Regions from separate parts of the Pseudaquabacterium prasiolae genome, predicted to be linked through region 4. Evidence: predicted binding sites of a transcription regulator. Region 4 holds the regulator's gene; each other region holds the start of a gene.
What was found. Region 4 encodes sigma-54, which starts transcription at its own class of promoters, with help from an activator protein. Its sites were predicted from a motif close to TGGCANGNAANCTGCTTT; they were not measured.

Region 1: the regulator sigma-54 is predicted to act here: its motif matches at 1,514-1,531, upstream of pqqA (pyrroloquinoline quinone precursor peptide PqqA).
Region 2: the regulator sigma-54 is predicted to act here: its motif matches at 1,620-1,637, upstream of N4G63_RS12225 (urease subunit gamma).
Region 3: the regulator sigma-54 is predicted to act here: its motif matches at 1,943-1,960, upstream of nirB (nitrite reductase large subunit NirB).

What each region holds. Positions count from the first base shown of each region.
Region 1 is NZ_JAOCQD020000001.1:2,029,503-2,033,108, reverse strand. Features, by position in the region: gene N4G63_RS28310 (response regulator) at 1-447, opposite strand, end outside; gene N4G63_RS08830 (alpha/beta fold hydrolase) at 444-1,472, opposite strand; gene pqqA (pyrroloquinoline quinone precursor peptide PqqA) at 1,707-1,781, shown strand; gene pqqB (pyrroloquinoline quinone biosynthesis protein PqqB) at 1,880-2,839, shown strand; gene pqqC (pyrroloquinoline-quinone synthase PqqC) at 2,910-3,606, shown strand, end outside.
Region 2 is NZ_JAOCQD020000002.1:4,060-7,665, forward strand. Features, by position in the region: gene N4G63_RS12220 (ATP-binding protein) at 1-659, opposite strand, end outside; gene N4G63_RS12225 (urease subunit gamma) at 1,648-1,950, shown strand; gene N4G63_RS12230 (hypothetical protein) at 1,970-2,143, shown strand; gene N4G63_RS12235 (urease subunit beta) at 2,167-2,472, shown strand; gene ureC (urease subunit alpha) at 2,472-3,606, shown strand, end outside.
Region 3 is NZ_JAOCQD020000001.1:2,794,276-2,797,881, forward strand. Features, by position in the region: gene nirB (nitrite reductase large subunit NirB) at 1-1,698, opposite strand, end outside; gene N4G63_RS11985 (hotdog domain-containing protein) at 2,093-3,085, opposite strand; gene N4G63_RS11990 (GNAT family N-acetyltransferase) at 3,099-3,606, opposite strand, start outside.
Region 4 is NZ_JAOCQD020000001.1:508,743-512,348, forward strand. Features, by position in the region: gene lptB (LPS export ABC transporter ATP-binding protein) at 1-564, shown strand, start outside; gene N4G63_RS02055 (RNA polymerase factor sigma-54) at 584-2,128, shown strand; gene N4G63_RS02060 (THUMP domain-containing class I SAM-dependent RNA methyltransferase) at 2,269-3,588, shown strand; gene N4G63_RS02065 (YidB family protein) at 3,595-3,606, opposite strand, start outside.

The DNA of each region.
Region 1 (3,606 bases), 1.5 Mb from region 4:
GCCGCCCATCCAGGCCAGTTCGTCCCAGGCATCGAGCACGGCGCGCGAGGCATTGGCATGCACTTCCATGCGGCCGTCTGGAAACTGGAAGGCGCGCATCGTCGGCGGCGGGCTGATCAGGCGGCTGAACCAGGCCGGCGCGTCGCGGCCGGGCTTGTAGGGCGAGGGCGGCGAGCGGTAGAGCTCGCGGTTGGCGGCGTCGTACAGCAGGATGTCGTTGCTGCGCACGCGGCCCACGCCCTGCAGAAAGCTCAGCATCGCCGGAGTGCCCTGGGCGGCATAACGCCAGGCGGTGCGGTCCAGCAGCTGGGCGGCCACCCGCGTGGCGGCGGCTGTTTCCTCGTTGACGCTGTCGCGTGCCGCGCGCAGCTCCAGCCCGATCATCGTGGCCACGAACAGCAGGGTCAGGGCGCCGACGATGAGGTTGATCTTCAGGCGCAGGGTCATGTTGCGGCCGCATCGGCGCAGGGCAAGACGTCGGGCCAGGCCTGGTGCTGCGCCCAGTGGTCGAGCGCAATGCGCTGCAGCCCGGCCATGGCCGGATGCAGCGGGCCGTGGCCCGCGCCACGCGCCCAGGCCAGTGGCGGCGGCGGCCGGCCCGGGCGCGTCAGCGCTTGCTGCAGGGCCAGGGCGCCGGCCGGCGGGCAGATGGCATCGTCGTCGGCATGCAGCAGCAGCGTGGGCACCTCGGGCACCCGGGCGGCGCGCTGCAGCAACGTGGGGCTCAGGTCGCAGCCGCGGGCCAGATGGTGGGCCTGGACGCGGTAGCGCTGGCGCAGCGCGGGCAACTGGGCGGGTTCCAGCAGCGGCTGCGGGCCCTGGCCGGCGCGCAGGGCTTCCCAATGCAGCCAGGCGAGGGCAGCGCGGTTTTGCTCGGGCAGCGCGGCGTGCTGGAACAGGCGGTTCAAAGCGGCGGGCAGGTGCTGCGGTTCGGCCGTGCCGGCCGCATCGGCCAGCGCCTGCCAGGCGGCCTGGGCGGTCGGGCCGCCGGCAACAGGGCCGGCCGCGGGGTGAGGCGGCAGGCTGGCGAGATCGAAGAAGGCCGCGATGTCGTCGGGTCGGCCCAGGAAACTGGCGCGCAGCAGCAGGCCGGCCACGGCCTCGGGCAGGTCGGCGGCATGCGCCACCGCCAGCGTGGCGCCCCAGCTGCCCCCCACCACCAGCCAGCGTGGCCGGCCCAGGTGGCGGTGCAGCGCGCGCAGGTCGGCCAGCAGCTCGGGCAGGGTGTTGCGGGCCGTGTCGCCCGGTGGCGTGCTGAGGCCGCAGCCGCGCTGGTCAGGCGCAATGATGTGGAAGTGCCGCCCATCGAACGGCCGCCGCAGCGCCGGCGACTGCCCCGTGCCCGGGCCGCCGTGCAGCAGCAGCACCGGCAGGCCACCGGGCGTGCCGGCATGGGCGATGTGCATGCGCTGGCCATCGGCCAGGGCCAGCCACTCGGTGTGGAACAGCGGCGGCTCGCCGGCCGGCGGCATGGGCAGGGGCGCTTGGGAAAGGGACGGCGGCGCGGGCACGGCGGCATGGTATCGGCTGGGTCTGGTGCGCCCCCCGGCAAACACCCGCAGCCAGGCTCATGATTTTCATGAGCCGCAAATCATGGCCCCGGGGCTGGCCGGCCCGGCCGTGCCGCGCGACCATGGATTCCCGAGGCAGCACCTGCCTCCGCAGCCGCCACCGGGTGGCCGCGCAACCCTGGAAGGAGACCTCTGATGACCTGGACCACCCCGACCGCCACCGACATCCGTTTCGGCTTCGAAATCACGATGTACATCGCCGCGCGCTGAGCGCTGCGCGGTTGCCGCTGCACCGCCATGGCAGTGCAGCGGCATTGGCCTGAACCTGGTTCTTTCGCTGTCGCGACGCATCGCCGCGCTGTCTACCGATGCAGATCACTCTTCTGGGCACCGCCGCCGGCGGCGGCTTTCCGCAGTGGAACTGCGCCTGCCGCAACTGCGCCGGCCTGCGCGCCGGCACGCTGCGGGCCACGCCGCGCACGCAGTCGTCCATCTTTGTGCAGGCCGATGCCGGCGGGCCCGGCCTGCTGGTCAATGCCTCGCCCGACATCCTCACGCAGATCCAGCGCCAGCCGGTGCTGTGGCCCAAGTCGGGCCAGCGGCCCGAGGCCCTGGTGGCCGGGCTGCGCGACACGCCGATCGCCGGCGTGCTGTTGTGCGATGGCCAGGTGGATCACACCACCGGCCTGCTGATGCTGCGCGAGCGCGGCCGGCCGCTGCCGCTGTGGTGCACCGACCCGGTGGCCGAGGATCTGAGCCAGGGCTTTCCGCTGTTTGGCGTGCTGGGCCACTACTGTGGCGTCCAGCGCCACGCCATCCCGCTGGACGGGCGCAGCTTCGCCATCGACCGGCTTGACGGCCTGCGCATCCGCGCGCTGGCGCTCGACAGCAAGGCCGCACCCTATTCACCGCACCGTGACGCACCGGTGCCCGGCGACAACATCGGCCTGCTGTTCACCGACACCCGCAGCCAGCGCAGCGCCTTTTATGCGCCTGGTCTGGGCCAGATTTCGCCGGCCGTGGCCGACGCCGCCGGCAGCGCGCAGCTGGTGATGGTGGACGGCACCTTCTGGACCGACGACGAGATGCCGGCGCTTGGCATCAGCCGCAAGACCGCACGCGAGATCGGCCACCTGCCGCAGATGGATGCAGCCGACGGCACGCCCGGCATGCTGCGCTGGCTGGGCACGCTGCCGGCAGCCAGCACCCGGCTGCTGCTGCACATCAACAACACCAACCCCATCCTCGACGAAGACTCGCCGCAGCGTGCCACGCTGGCGGCCCACGGCGTCACCGTGGGCGAGGACGGCATGCAGTTCAGCCTGTGAGAGGCCACGCATTGTGACCAGCCCCAGCCAGACCCCCAACCACACCGCCAACCACACCGCCAGCCACACCCTGGCGCAACCGGCCTGGAACCGCGCCGAGTTCGAGCAGCAGCTGCGCGAACGTGGCCGCGCCTATCACATCCACCACGCGTTCAACGTGATGCTCAACACCGGCCGGGCCACGCCCGAGCAGGTGCGCGGCTGGGTGGCCAACCGCTTTGCCTACCAGGCGGCGATTCCGCTCAAGGACGCGGCCATCCTCAGCAACTGCCCGGTGCAGGCGGTGCGCCGCGAGTGGGTGCAGCGCATCCTCGACCACGACGGCTTCGAGATCGGCGGCGTTCGCGACCCCGGCGGCATCGAAGCCTGGCTGCGCCTGGCCGAAGCAGTGGGGCTGAGCCGCGACGAAGTGCTGGACGGCCGCCATGTGCTGCCCGGCGTGCGCTTTGCGGTCGACCACTACGTGCACTTCGCGCGCAGCGCGCCGTGGCAGGAGGCGGTGTGCTCGTCGCTCACCGAGCTGTTTGCGCCCGAGATCCACAAGCAGCGCCTGGCCACCTGGCCCGAGCACTACCCCTGGATCGCACCCGAGGGGCTGGGCTACTTTCGCAACCGCATCAGCCAGGCCCGGCGCGACGTGGAGCAGGGCCTGCAGGTGACGCTGGACTTCTTTGTCACCCGCGCGCAGCAGGAGCGGGCACTGCAGGTGCTGCAGATGAAGCTCGACATCCTGTGGGCCATGAACGACGCCATGGCCCTGCGCTACG
Region 2 (3,606 bases), on a different contig from region 4:
GCCTCGCCACTGACCCCGGCCGACTGGGTGAGCCCCGCCAGCTCGGGCGGCGGGCGCAGCACCAGCACCGCAAAGGGCAGCACCAGCAGCAGCAGCCACAGCGGCTGGGTCCACACCTGCAGCCGGCTGATCACCGTGACGCCATGGGTGACCAGCGGAATGACCACCAGCGCGCACAAGCCGTAGCCCCAGGCCGGCGGGATGTCGAAGGCCAGCTCCAGCGCATAGGCCATCACCGCGGCCTCGAGGGCAAAGAAGATGAAGGTGAAGCTGGCGTAGATCAGGCTGGTGATGGTGCTGCCCAGGTAGCCAAACCCGGCCCCGCGGGTGAGCAGATCCATGTCGACCCCGTAGCGCGCGGCGTACACGCTGATCGGCAGGCCGGCCATGAAGATGATCAGCCCGGTGGCCAAAATCGCCAGCACCGCATTCAGGAACCCGTGCTGCACCAGCAGGGTGGCCCCCACGGCCTCGAGGATCAGGAACGAGGCCGCGCCAAAGGCGGTATTGGCCACCCGCCACTCGCTCCACTTGCGAAAGGCCCGCGGCGTGAATCGCAACGCATAGTCCTCCAGCGTCTCGCTGGCCACCCAGCGGTTGTAGTCACGTCGAAAGGTGACCACCTGCTGGGGTGGCGCGACGGGCGGGGCTGGATGCATGCCCTTGCCCCATCAAGATTCGCACCCGCACTGGGGAGGTGCCTTTTGCGATTGACGCACCGCTTTGGGATTGTTGATGTGCTTGTTTGGTGCCTTATCGACTTTGTGCATTGGCGTGGTGCATGGCGCTTGCTGCGAGGGGAACGCTGCGCGGGGATGCTTCCTGGGGATCGGGGTTGCGGTTGGGTTAAGTCGGGGTGGATCGCGCTGGCGAGGGCTGGCGCGTGGCCAAGGGCGCCGGGTGGCCGGCTGGCTCCGTGTCCCCCGCCCTGCGGCTCGCGCCGCACGGCTCCTCCTTTCCCTGCGCCAGCCGGCCACCCGGCGCCCTTGGCCCGATGCATTGCCGCCCGCGCTGAAGCCGCGACACGCAGCACCGCGGCCAAGCACAGGTGCGGCAGTGCCGTCACCACGCCTCGCTGCCCTGCTGCCCCACCGCTTCACCGCTTCACCGCTTCACCGCCTCACGGGCTCACCGACTGACTGACTGCCCCAATTGCCTCAACTGCCCCGCAACAGCCCGCTGCCTGTGCCTGCGCTCCTCGCACCGCGCACTGTGTCTGCCTCGGGGCGGCCGGGCCTGCGGTGGGGCTCAACTGCTGGGCCCACCGCTGCGCGGCGGGCTTCCCTGCGCTGCTCAGCCAGGCGGCTTGTGCGGCGCAACTCCCTTCGCTCGCTCACGCTCGCTAGCGAGCGTGAGCGAGCGAAGGGAGTTGCGCCGCACAAGCCGCCTGGCTGAGCAGCGCAGGGAAGCCCGCCGCGCAGCGGTGGGCCCAGCAGTTGAGCCCCACCGCAGGCCCGGCCGCCCCGAGGCCGCTCGATCCCCGCAAGCCACCCGAAAGCGATCCGAAAGCGATCCGAAAGCCACCCGCAAGCCCCCACCACACCAGGCAAGCACCCGGGCCAACCACGCCAGCAAAGCAAACCAGCCAAGCCCAATACCCAAAGCCGGCAAGAATCACATGGCACCGAACATGCAGAGCACGCCACCATGGACCTGACCCCGCGCGAGAAAGACAAGCTGTTGATCTTCACCGCCGCCTTGCTGGCCGAGCGGCGCAAGGCCCGGGGCCTGAAGCTCAACCATCCGGAGGCCGTGGCGCTGATCACCGCCGCCATCATGGAAGGCGCCCGCGACGGCAAGACCGTGGCGCAGCTGATGAGCGAGGGCAAGACCGTGCTCGGCCGCAGCGACGTGATGGAGGGGGTGGCCGAGATGGTGCCCGAGATCCAGGTCGAAGCCACCTTCCCCGACGGCACCAAACTGGTGACCGTGCACCAACCCATTGCTTGACAAGTCAGCGAGCTGCACCATGCTGAAGCATTATTCCGCCGCCAGTCTGCTGGTCTGCACCACGATGGCCGCCTGGGCCCATGAAGGCCATGGCCAAACCGCCATCAGCCACTGGCACGCGGACGACGCCCTGCTGTGGCTGGCCGGCGTGGCCGTGGCCGCCGCGCTGTACATGGGCAGCCGCCGCCGCTGAATGACCACCTGGAGCTGCTGCGCATGATTCCTGGCGAACTGCTCACCGACGCCGGCGAGCTTGAACTCAACCCCGGCCGCCGCACCCTCACCGTGACGGTGCAAAACAGCGGCGACCGGCCCATCCAGGTGGGCAGCCACTACCACTTTGCCGAAACCAATGCCGCGCTGCAGTTTGACCGCGAGCCCACCCGCGGCATGCGCCTGAACATCGCCAGCGGCACGGCCGTGCGCTTCGAGCCCGGCCAGCAGCGCACCGTGGAACTCGTGGACTACTCGGGCAACCGCACGGTCTACGGCTTTCGCGGCCTGGTGCAAGGAAAACTCTGATGGCAACGATTCCCCGCCGGGCCTATGCCGAGATGTTCGGCCCCACCGTGGGCGACCGCCTGCGCCTGGCCGACACCGGCCTGGTGCTCGAGATCGAGGATGACCTGACCCTGCGCGCCGGCGGCTATGGCGAAGAGGTCAAGTTCGGCGGCGGCAAGACCATCCGCGACGGCATGGGCCAGAGCCAGGTGCCCAACGGCCCGGGTTCGCGCGAGGCCTGCGACCTGGTCATCACCAATGCCGTGATCGTTGACCATTGGGGCATCGTCAAGGCCGACATCGGCATCAAGGGCTCGCGCATCGTCGGCATCGGCAAGGCCGGCAACCCCGATGTGCAGCCGGGCATCGACCTGGTGATCGGCCCCGGCACCGAAATTCTCTCGGCCGAAGGCATGATCGTCACCGCCGGCGGCATCGACAGCCACATCCACTTCATCTGCCCGCAGCAGATCGAAGAGGCGCTGATGTCGGGCGTGACCACCATGCTGGGCGGCGGCACCGGGCCGGCCACCGGCACCTTTGCCACCACCTGCACGCCGGGGCCCGAGAACATCCGCCGCATGCTGCTGGCAGCCGAGGCCTTTCCGATGAACCTGGGCTTCCTGGGCAAGGGCAACGCCAGCCGGCCCGAGGCCCTGCTGCAGCAGATCGAGGCCGGCGCCATCGGCCTGAAGCTGCATGAAGACTGGGGCACCACGCCGAGCGCCATCGACAGCTGCCTGGGCGTGGCCGAGACCACCGATACCCAGGTATCGATCCACTCCGATACGCTCAACGAGAGCGGCTTCGTCGAAGACACCGTGGCCGCCACCAAAGGCCGCACGTTGTGCGCCTTTCACACCGAGGGCGCGGGCGGCGGCCATGCACCCGACATCCTGCGCGTGGTGGGCGAGGCCAACTTCCTGCCTAGCAGCACCAACCCGACGATGCCCTACACCGCCAACACGGTGGACGAGCACCTCGACATGCTGATGGTCTGCCACCACCTCGATGCCGGCATCGCCGAGGACCTGGCCTTCGCTGAAAGCCGCATCCGCCGCGAGACCATCGCCGCCGAGGACGTGCTGCACGACCTGGGCGCCATCAGCATGATGAGCAGCGACAGCCAGGCCATGGGCCGTGTGGGCGAGGTCA
Region 3 (3,606 bases), 2.3 Mb from region 4:
GCGCGGCACCACCGAGTAGCTGCCGTCCTTCTGGATGTTGCCCAGGAAGTAGTCGTTGCTGTCCTGCAGTCGGGCCAGCTCGGGCTGCAGCACGAAGTCGTTCCAGCAGCTGGCCAGGATGCTGGCCGCCGCGGGCTTGCACACATCGCAGCCCAGGCCGCGGCCGTGCTTGTGCAGCAGCGCGTCCCAGCTCTTGATCTGGCCCACGCGCACCAGGTGGTACAGCTCCTGGCGCGAATGCGGAAAGTGCTCGCAGACATGGTTGTTCACCGCCAGGCCGCGCTTGGCCATCTCGGCCTTCATCACCTGGGTGACCAGGGGCACGCAGCCGCCGCAGGTGGCGCCGGCCTTGGTGCAGGCCTTGATGGCGCCGATGGTGGTGGCGCCCTCGCCCACCGCGGCGCAGATCTGCGCCTTGCTGACGCTGTTGCACGAGCAAATTTGCGCCGAGTCGGGCAGCGCGTCCACGCCCAGGCCGGGCTTGGCCTGGCCCTCGCTGCTGGGCAGGATCAGAAACTCCGGGTCGGCCGGCAGCGCAATGCCGTTGAGCGCCATCTGCAGCAGCGTGCCGTACTCGGCCGCATCGCCCACCAGCACCGCGCCCAGCAGCAGCTTGCCGTCGGCGCTGGTGACGATCTTCTTGTAGATCAGGCGCAGCTCGTCGGTGTAGCTGAAGCTGCGCGCGCCGGCGGTCTTGCCATGGGCGTCGCCGATCGAGGCCACGTCCACGCCCATCAGCTTGAGCTTGGTGCTCATGTCGGCGCCGGTGAAGCTGGCCGCCGCCTCGCCCGCGATGTGGCGTGCGGCCACGCGGGCCATGTCGTAGCCGGGCGCCACCAGGCCGAAGGTCTGGTCGTTCCAGGCCGCGCACTCGCCGATGGCGTAGACGTCGCGGTCGGCGGTGAGGCAGTGGTTGTCGATGACCACGCCGCCGCGCGGGCCCACGGCCAGCGCGCACTGGCGCGCCAGTTCGTCGCGCGGGCGGATGCCGGCCGAGAACACGATCATGTCGGTCTCGAGCCAGGTGCCGTCGGCAAACACCATGCGGTGGTGGGCGGTGGCGCCGTCGGTGATCTCGGTGGTGTTGCGGTTGAGATGGGCCTGCACGCCCAGCGCCTCGATCTTGCTGCGCAGCACCTTGCCGCCGGCGTCGTCGATCTGCACCGCCATCAGGCGCGGCGCAAACTCCACCACATGCGCCTGCAGGCCCATGTCGCGCAGCGCCTTGGCGCATTCCAGGCCCAGCAGGCCGCCGCCCACCACCACGCCGCTGCGGCTGTTGGCGCCGCGGGCCTGCATGGCCTCGAGGTCTTCGATGCTGCGGTAGACGAAGACATGCTCGCGCTCGCGCCCCGGCACCGGGGGCACGAAGGGGTAGCTGCCGGTGGCCAGCACCAGCTTGTCGTAGGCCAGCACCTCGCCGTCGGCGGTGGTAATGGTCTTGTCGCGGCGCTCGACGGCCACCGCCCGCGCCTTCAGGCGCAGGCTGAAGCCGGTGCGCTCGAAGAAGCCGGGTTCCACCAGCGACAGGTCGGCCGCGCTCTTGCCGGCAAAAAACTCCGACAGGTGCACCCGGTCGTAGGCCGCGCGCGGCTCCTCGCACAGCACCGTGACCTCGGCGCCCTGCAGCCCGCTCTCGGCCAGGGCTTCGAGGAACTTGTGGCCAACCATGCCATGGCCAACAACGACGATCTTCATGATGGATCTCTCCGGAAGGACTGCCGCGCCATGCCGGGCCACCGCCCTGCCTTGAGGGCAAGGCGGCGCAGGCCTTGGGCATGCGCCAGCAAGCGGACGGGGGGTGGGGGCAGCGGTCGGCGAGGGCTGCGCAACGGCAGCGCCTGAGGGCACCGGCCTGTCTCCACCATCGGCAGTGGAGGCTGGTCTACGAGCGGCCGGCCGGCGGCGGGGCGGGAGTTGCCGGCTGGGTCGATGCGTCAGAACAGCAAGCGTCGTGCCACCCGCAGGCGGCCGATTGGCCCGGCCGGCGCCCCTGAACATGGCGGCCATGCACCAGACGGGTGGCCCGGCGCCGCGGCCATGCACTGTCGGTGTGCCTCGGCCGGCCCGGCGGCGGGCTCAGGCCGCGGGCTCAGGCCGGTGTGTCGGGCCCGGCCGGATCGGCGGGCTCAGCGGCCTCATTGGCCCCAACCGGCTCGGACAGCAGAAAGTGCACCCGCGCCACGGCGATCGGCAGCGCGGGGTTCTTTTGCCAGCAGCGCACCTGCACCAGGGCCACGCGCGCGCCCAGGCGCACGATCTCGCAGCTGGCAAAGGTTTCCTCGGGCCGGCCGGCGCGCAGGTAGTCGATCGAAAAATCGATCGACTTCGGCAGCCGGGCACCGCCCATCGTGTGGATCAGCTGCAGCGTGGCCGCGCTCTCGGCAAAGGCCGCCACCACGCCGCCGTGCAGGGCGGGCAGGCGCGGGTTGCCGATCAGCATGTCCTGGAACGGCAGGCGGTAGAGCTGGGGCTCGGCGGTGCCGCCGGTCGCCTGCGGGGCAGGCGATTCGCGCAGGCCCAGAAACTCGGCATACGCAATCACCACGCCCGGCAGCACCGGCTGGCTGTGGGCCGGTGGCAGCCAGGGCGCCAGATCGGGCGGCAGGCCGGCGCCCGCGGCGTCGGCACGCACCATGGGCTCGTGGGCGCGCCGGGTGCCGGCCGGCGTGGACAGCATGAACGAGGCCTGCACGGCGGCCAGCGGCTGCGCACGATCGGCCTGCCAGACCTCGCCGCGCACAAAGGCCACATGTCGCGTGAGCCGGAAGCAGTGCGCCTCGCACAGCAGGGCATGGCCGGGCGTGGCCGGGCGCAGGTAGTCCATGCGCAGGTCCAGCGTGGCATAGGGCGCGCGCTCGCGCATCGCCGCGCCCACGGCCAGGCCGCAGGTCGAATCGGCCAGCACCGTGAGCGGCCCCGAGTGCAGCACCTGGCGCGCGGGGTCGCCCAGCCAGGCCGGCCGGTCGGGCAGCTGCATGCAGCCGCGGGCCGGGCCCACCTCGGTGGCCTGCAGGCCGATCTTGCGCATGTGCGGCGCCTGGCCGACGTAGCGGCGGTTGATCTCGTCGAGGGTGCTGCTCACGGGGTGGGTTGCGTCAGGCGCGTGTCGGCATCGCCGCATTGTCGGGCGGGCCGGCCGGTGGCCAGTCGAAGGCCTGCACCACGCCCTTCCAGGCGCCCTGCGTGACCTGGGTCTCGGCAAAGCCGCCGGCACCGCACAGCCGGCCGAGCGTGCGGCGCCAGAAGGCCTGGGCCGGCAGGTTGCGCGGCATCTGGCCGATCTCCCACGGCCCCGGGTGGCTGGCGATCACCTGGCCGGCCAGTGCCGCGCCGAGGCCCAGGCGGCGGTATTTCTTGAGCACGAAGAACTGCTCCATCCAGCAGCCGCTGCGCCGCGTGACCGCGGCCGGCGACACCAGGGCGCAGGCCGCGTAGCGCCCGTCGGCCAGGCCGACATGGGCAAACCAGTGCTCGGCACGGCGGTGGCGGTCGAGCGCATAACCGTAGCGGCCCTCGGCATCGAGGTCCTGGTCCCAGATGTCGGACAGCTCATGCTGGTACAGCTCGAGCATCTGCGCCACGGCGGCAAAGTCGCCGGCCCGA
Region 4 (3,606 bases):
ATCCACATCGATGGCGTGGCGGTGCAGGCCAAGCCCATCCATCAGCGCGCGCGCATGGGCCTGAGCTACCTGCCGCAGGAAGCCTCGATCTTCCGCAAGCTCACGGTCGAGGAGAACGTGCGTGCGGTGCTCGAGCTGCAGGTGGGGGCCGATGGTCGGCCGCTGGGCGCGGCCGAGATCCAGCAGCGGCTTGACGGCCTGCTGCACGACCTGAGCATCGAGAAGCTGCGCGAATCGCCGGCGCCGGCGCTGTCGGGCGGTGAGCGGCGGCGCGTGGAGATCGCCCGCGCGCTGGCCACGCAGCCGCGCTTCATCCTGCTCGACGAGCCCTTTGCCGGCGTCGACCCGATCGCGGTGATCGAGATCCAGCGCATCATCGGTTTTCTCAAGCAGCGCGGCATCGGTGTGCTGATCACCGACCACAACGTGCGCGAGATGCTGGGCATCTGCGACCGCGCGTACATCATCAGCGAAGGCCGTGTGCTGGCCGAAGGCACGCCGTCCGAGATTGTCGAGAACGCCGACGTGCGCCGGGTGTATCTCGGCGAGCACTTCAAGATGTGAGCTTGGGCGGAAAGCAGTCATGAAACCGTCCCTACAGGTCCGCCTGTCGCAGCACCTGGCGCTGACGCCCCAGCTGCAGCAATCGATCCGCCTGCTGCAGTTGTCCACGCTGGAGCTGCACCAGGAAATCGAGCAGATGCTCGAGGCCAACCCCTTTCTCGAGGCCGAAGAGGGGGGCGACGATTCACTGGCCTACGGCCTCGAGCGCGTGGCCGCCACGCCCGAGAGCGGCGCCGGTGCCGAGCGCGAGAAAGAGCGCCAGAGCGAGCGCGACGACGCCGGCACCGAAGAGCCCGCGGGCGTGGATGCCGCCGAGTTTGGCGCCACCGAGCGCGACGACTGGGAAAACGGCACCGAGCGCGACGACTTTGATGGCATCCGCGAGGCCCCGTCCAACAGCCCCTCGGGCAGTGGCGGCGACGACGATTTCGAGCCGGTGGACGCCGCCAGCAGCGGCCCCTCGCTGCAGGATCACCTGCGCCGGCAGCTGCTGGGCATGCGCCTGTCCGACGAGGACGCGGCCACCGTGATGGTGCTGATCGAAAGCCTCAACGAGGACGGCTGGCTGGCCGACCCGCTGGAGGAGATCGCCGCCCGCGTGGCCGACAGCCTGGGCGTGGCCGAAGACGACCTGGAAGAGCGCGAAGACCTGTTTGGGCGCCTGCGCTGCGGCCTGAAGTGGCTGCAAAGCCTCGAGCCCACCGGCGTGGGCGCGGCCAATCTGGGCGAGTGCCTGGTGCTGCAGCTGCGCGAGCGGCCCGCCAGCCCCGCGCGCAAGCTGGCCATGCGCGTGAGCGAACAGCACCTCGATCTGCTGGCGCGGCGCGACATGAAGAAGCTCACGCAGGCCACCGGCGCCGATGAAGCCCTGCTGCGCGAGGCGCAGGCGCTGATCCTGAGCTGCGAGCCCAAGCCGGGCCGGCCGTTCACGCGCGCCGAGGCCAACATCATCGTGCCCGATGTCATCGTGCAGAAGGCGGGCCGCGGCTGGAAGGCCGTGCTCAACCCCGACGTGATGCCCAAGCTGAAGATCAACGATCTGTATGCGCAGGCCATTCGCGGCCAGCGCAACGGCTCGGCGGGCGGGCTGTCGTCGCGGCTGCAGGAGGCGCGCTGGTTCATGAAGAACATCCTGCAGCGCTTTGACACCATCCTGCGCGTCAGCCAGGCCATCGTCGAGCGGCAGAAGGGCTTCTTCACCCATGGCGAGATCGCGATGAAGCCGCTGGTGTTGCGCGAGATCGCCGACGAGCTGGGCCTGCACGAGAGCACCATCTCGCGCGTGACCACCGCCAAGTACATGAACACGCCGTTCGGCACCTTCGAGCTGAAGTACTTCTTCGGCTCGAGCCTGAACACCGAGGCGGGCGGCAACGCCAGCTCCACCGCCGTGCGCGCGCTGATCAAGCAGCTGGTCGGCAACGAAGACCCGGCCAAGCCGCTGTCGGACAGCCAGCTCTCGGACATGCTGTCCGAGCAGGGCATCCAGGTGGCGCGGCGCACGGTGGCCAAATACCGCGAGGCGCTGAAGATCGCGCCCGCCAACCTGCGCAAGGCACTTTGACCAAGACCCCACGCCCGCCGATCGGCGGCTACAAGACGCAGCGCCACGACGAGGCGCGCGGCCCCGGCGCACGCCCCGGCCCCGGCGCACAGCGCGGGCCGGGCGCCCCGGTGCGCATTCCGGCCAAGGCCATTGCGCCGGTGGGCGACACGCCGGTGTCGCTGTTTCTGCCCTGCGCCGCGGGCGTCGAGCCGCTGCTGGCCGACGAGGTGGCGGCCCTGCTGGGCGTCGACCGGGCCGTGGTGCCGGCCGATCCGAGCCGGCGCCGCGTGGTCGAGCAGCGTGGTGGCGTGCAGGTGCTGGGCGATGCCCGCGTGGCCATGCAGCTCAACCTGCACAGCCGCCTGGCGCAGCGCGTGCTGTGGCCGCTGGCCTTCGGCCCCTACGACAGCGAGCACGACCTGTACGACCTGGCGCGCCGCGTGCCCTGGGCCGACTGGATCACGCCCGAGCAGACCCTGCGCATCGACACCAGCGCGCAGCGCAGCCCGCTGCACAGCCTGAATTTCGCCACGCTGCGGGTCAAGGACGCGGTCTGCGACACCCTGCGCGAGGCCACCGGCAGCCGCCCCAGCGTCGACACCCGCCACCCCGATCTGCCGCTGGTGCTGCACCTCACGGCCGAGACCGCGTCGCTGTATGCCGACACCTCGGGCGAGGCGCTGTTCAAGCGCGGCTGGCGCGACGAGCGCGACGGTGGCCTGAAGGGCGAGGCGCCGCTGAAGGAAACCCTGGCCGCGGCCATGCTGGCGGCCGCCGGCTGGCGCGGCCGCGCCGAAGACGGTGCGCTGCTCGACCCCTGCTGCGGTGCCGGCACCATCGCCATCGAGGCCGCGCAGATCGCCTGCGGCATCGCGCCGGGCAGCAAGCGCCGCTTCGCCTTTGAGCGCATGCTGCCGTTCCGCAGCCAGCTCGCGGCCTGGGGCCAGCTGAAGGCCGATGCCCAGGCCCAGGTGCATGCGCCGGCGGTGGCCATCCATGCCGGCGACGTGAGCTTTCGCATGACCGACTTTGCCGCGCGCAATGCCCAGCGCGCCGGCGTGGCCGAGGCCATCCAGTTCAAGACCGCCGATGCCCTGCAGCGCCCGCCGCCGGGCGAGCGCGGCGTGCTGGTGTTCAACCCGCCCTATGGCGAGCGCATCGAGGCCAAGGGCTCGCGCGGTGAGCGCGGCGCCGAGCGCGCCATGCGCGAGGGCTTCGATGCCGCACCGGATGCCGCACCCGGCGCGGCGCCGGGTGCCGACCCGGCAGGCGCCGCGTTTTTCAGCGGCCTGGCCGCGCACTGGAAGCGCGCCTACGCCGGCTGGACCGCCTGGGTGCTCAGCCCCGACATGAAGCTGCCCCAGGCCCTGCGCCTGAAGGAAGCCCGCCGCGTGCCGATGTGGAACGGCCCGATCGAGTGCCGGCTGTTCCGCTTCGACCTGGTGGCCGGCTCGGCACGCGAGCCGCGCGCCGAGTGAGCGTGCTCAGCGGTTCAG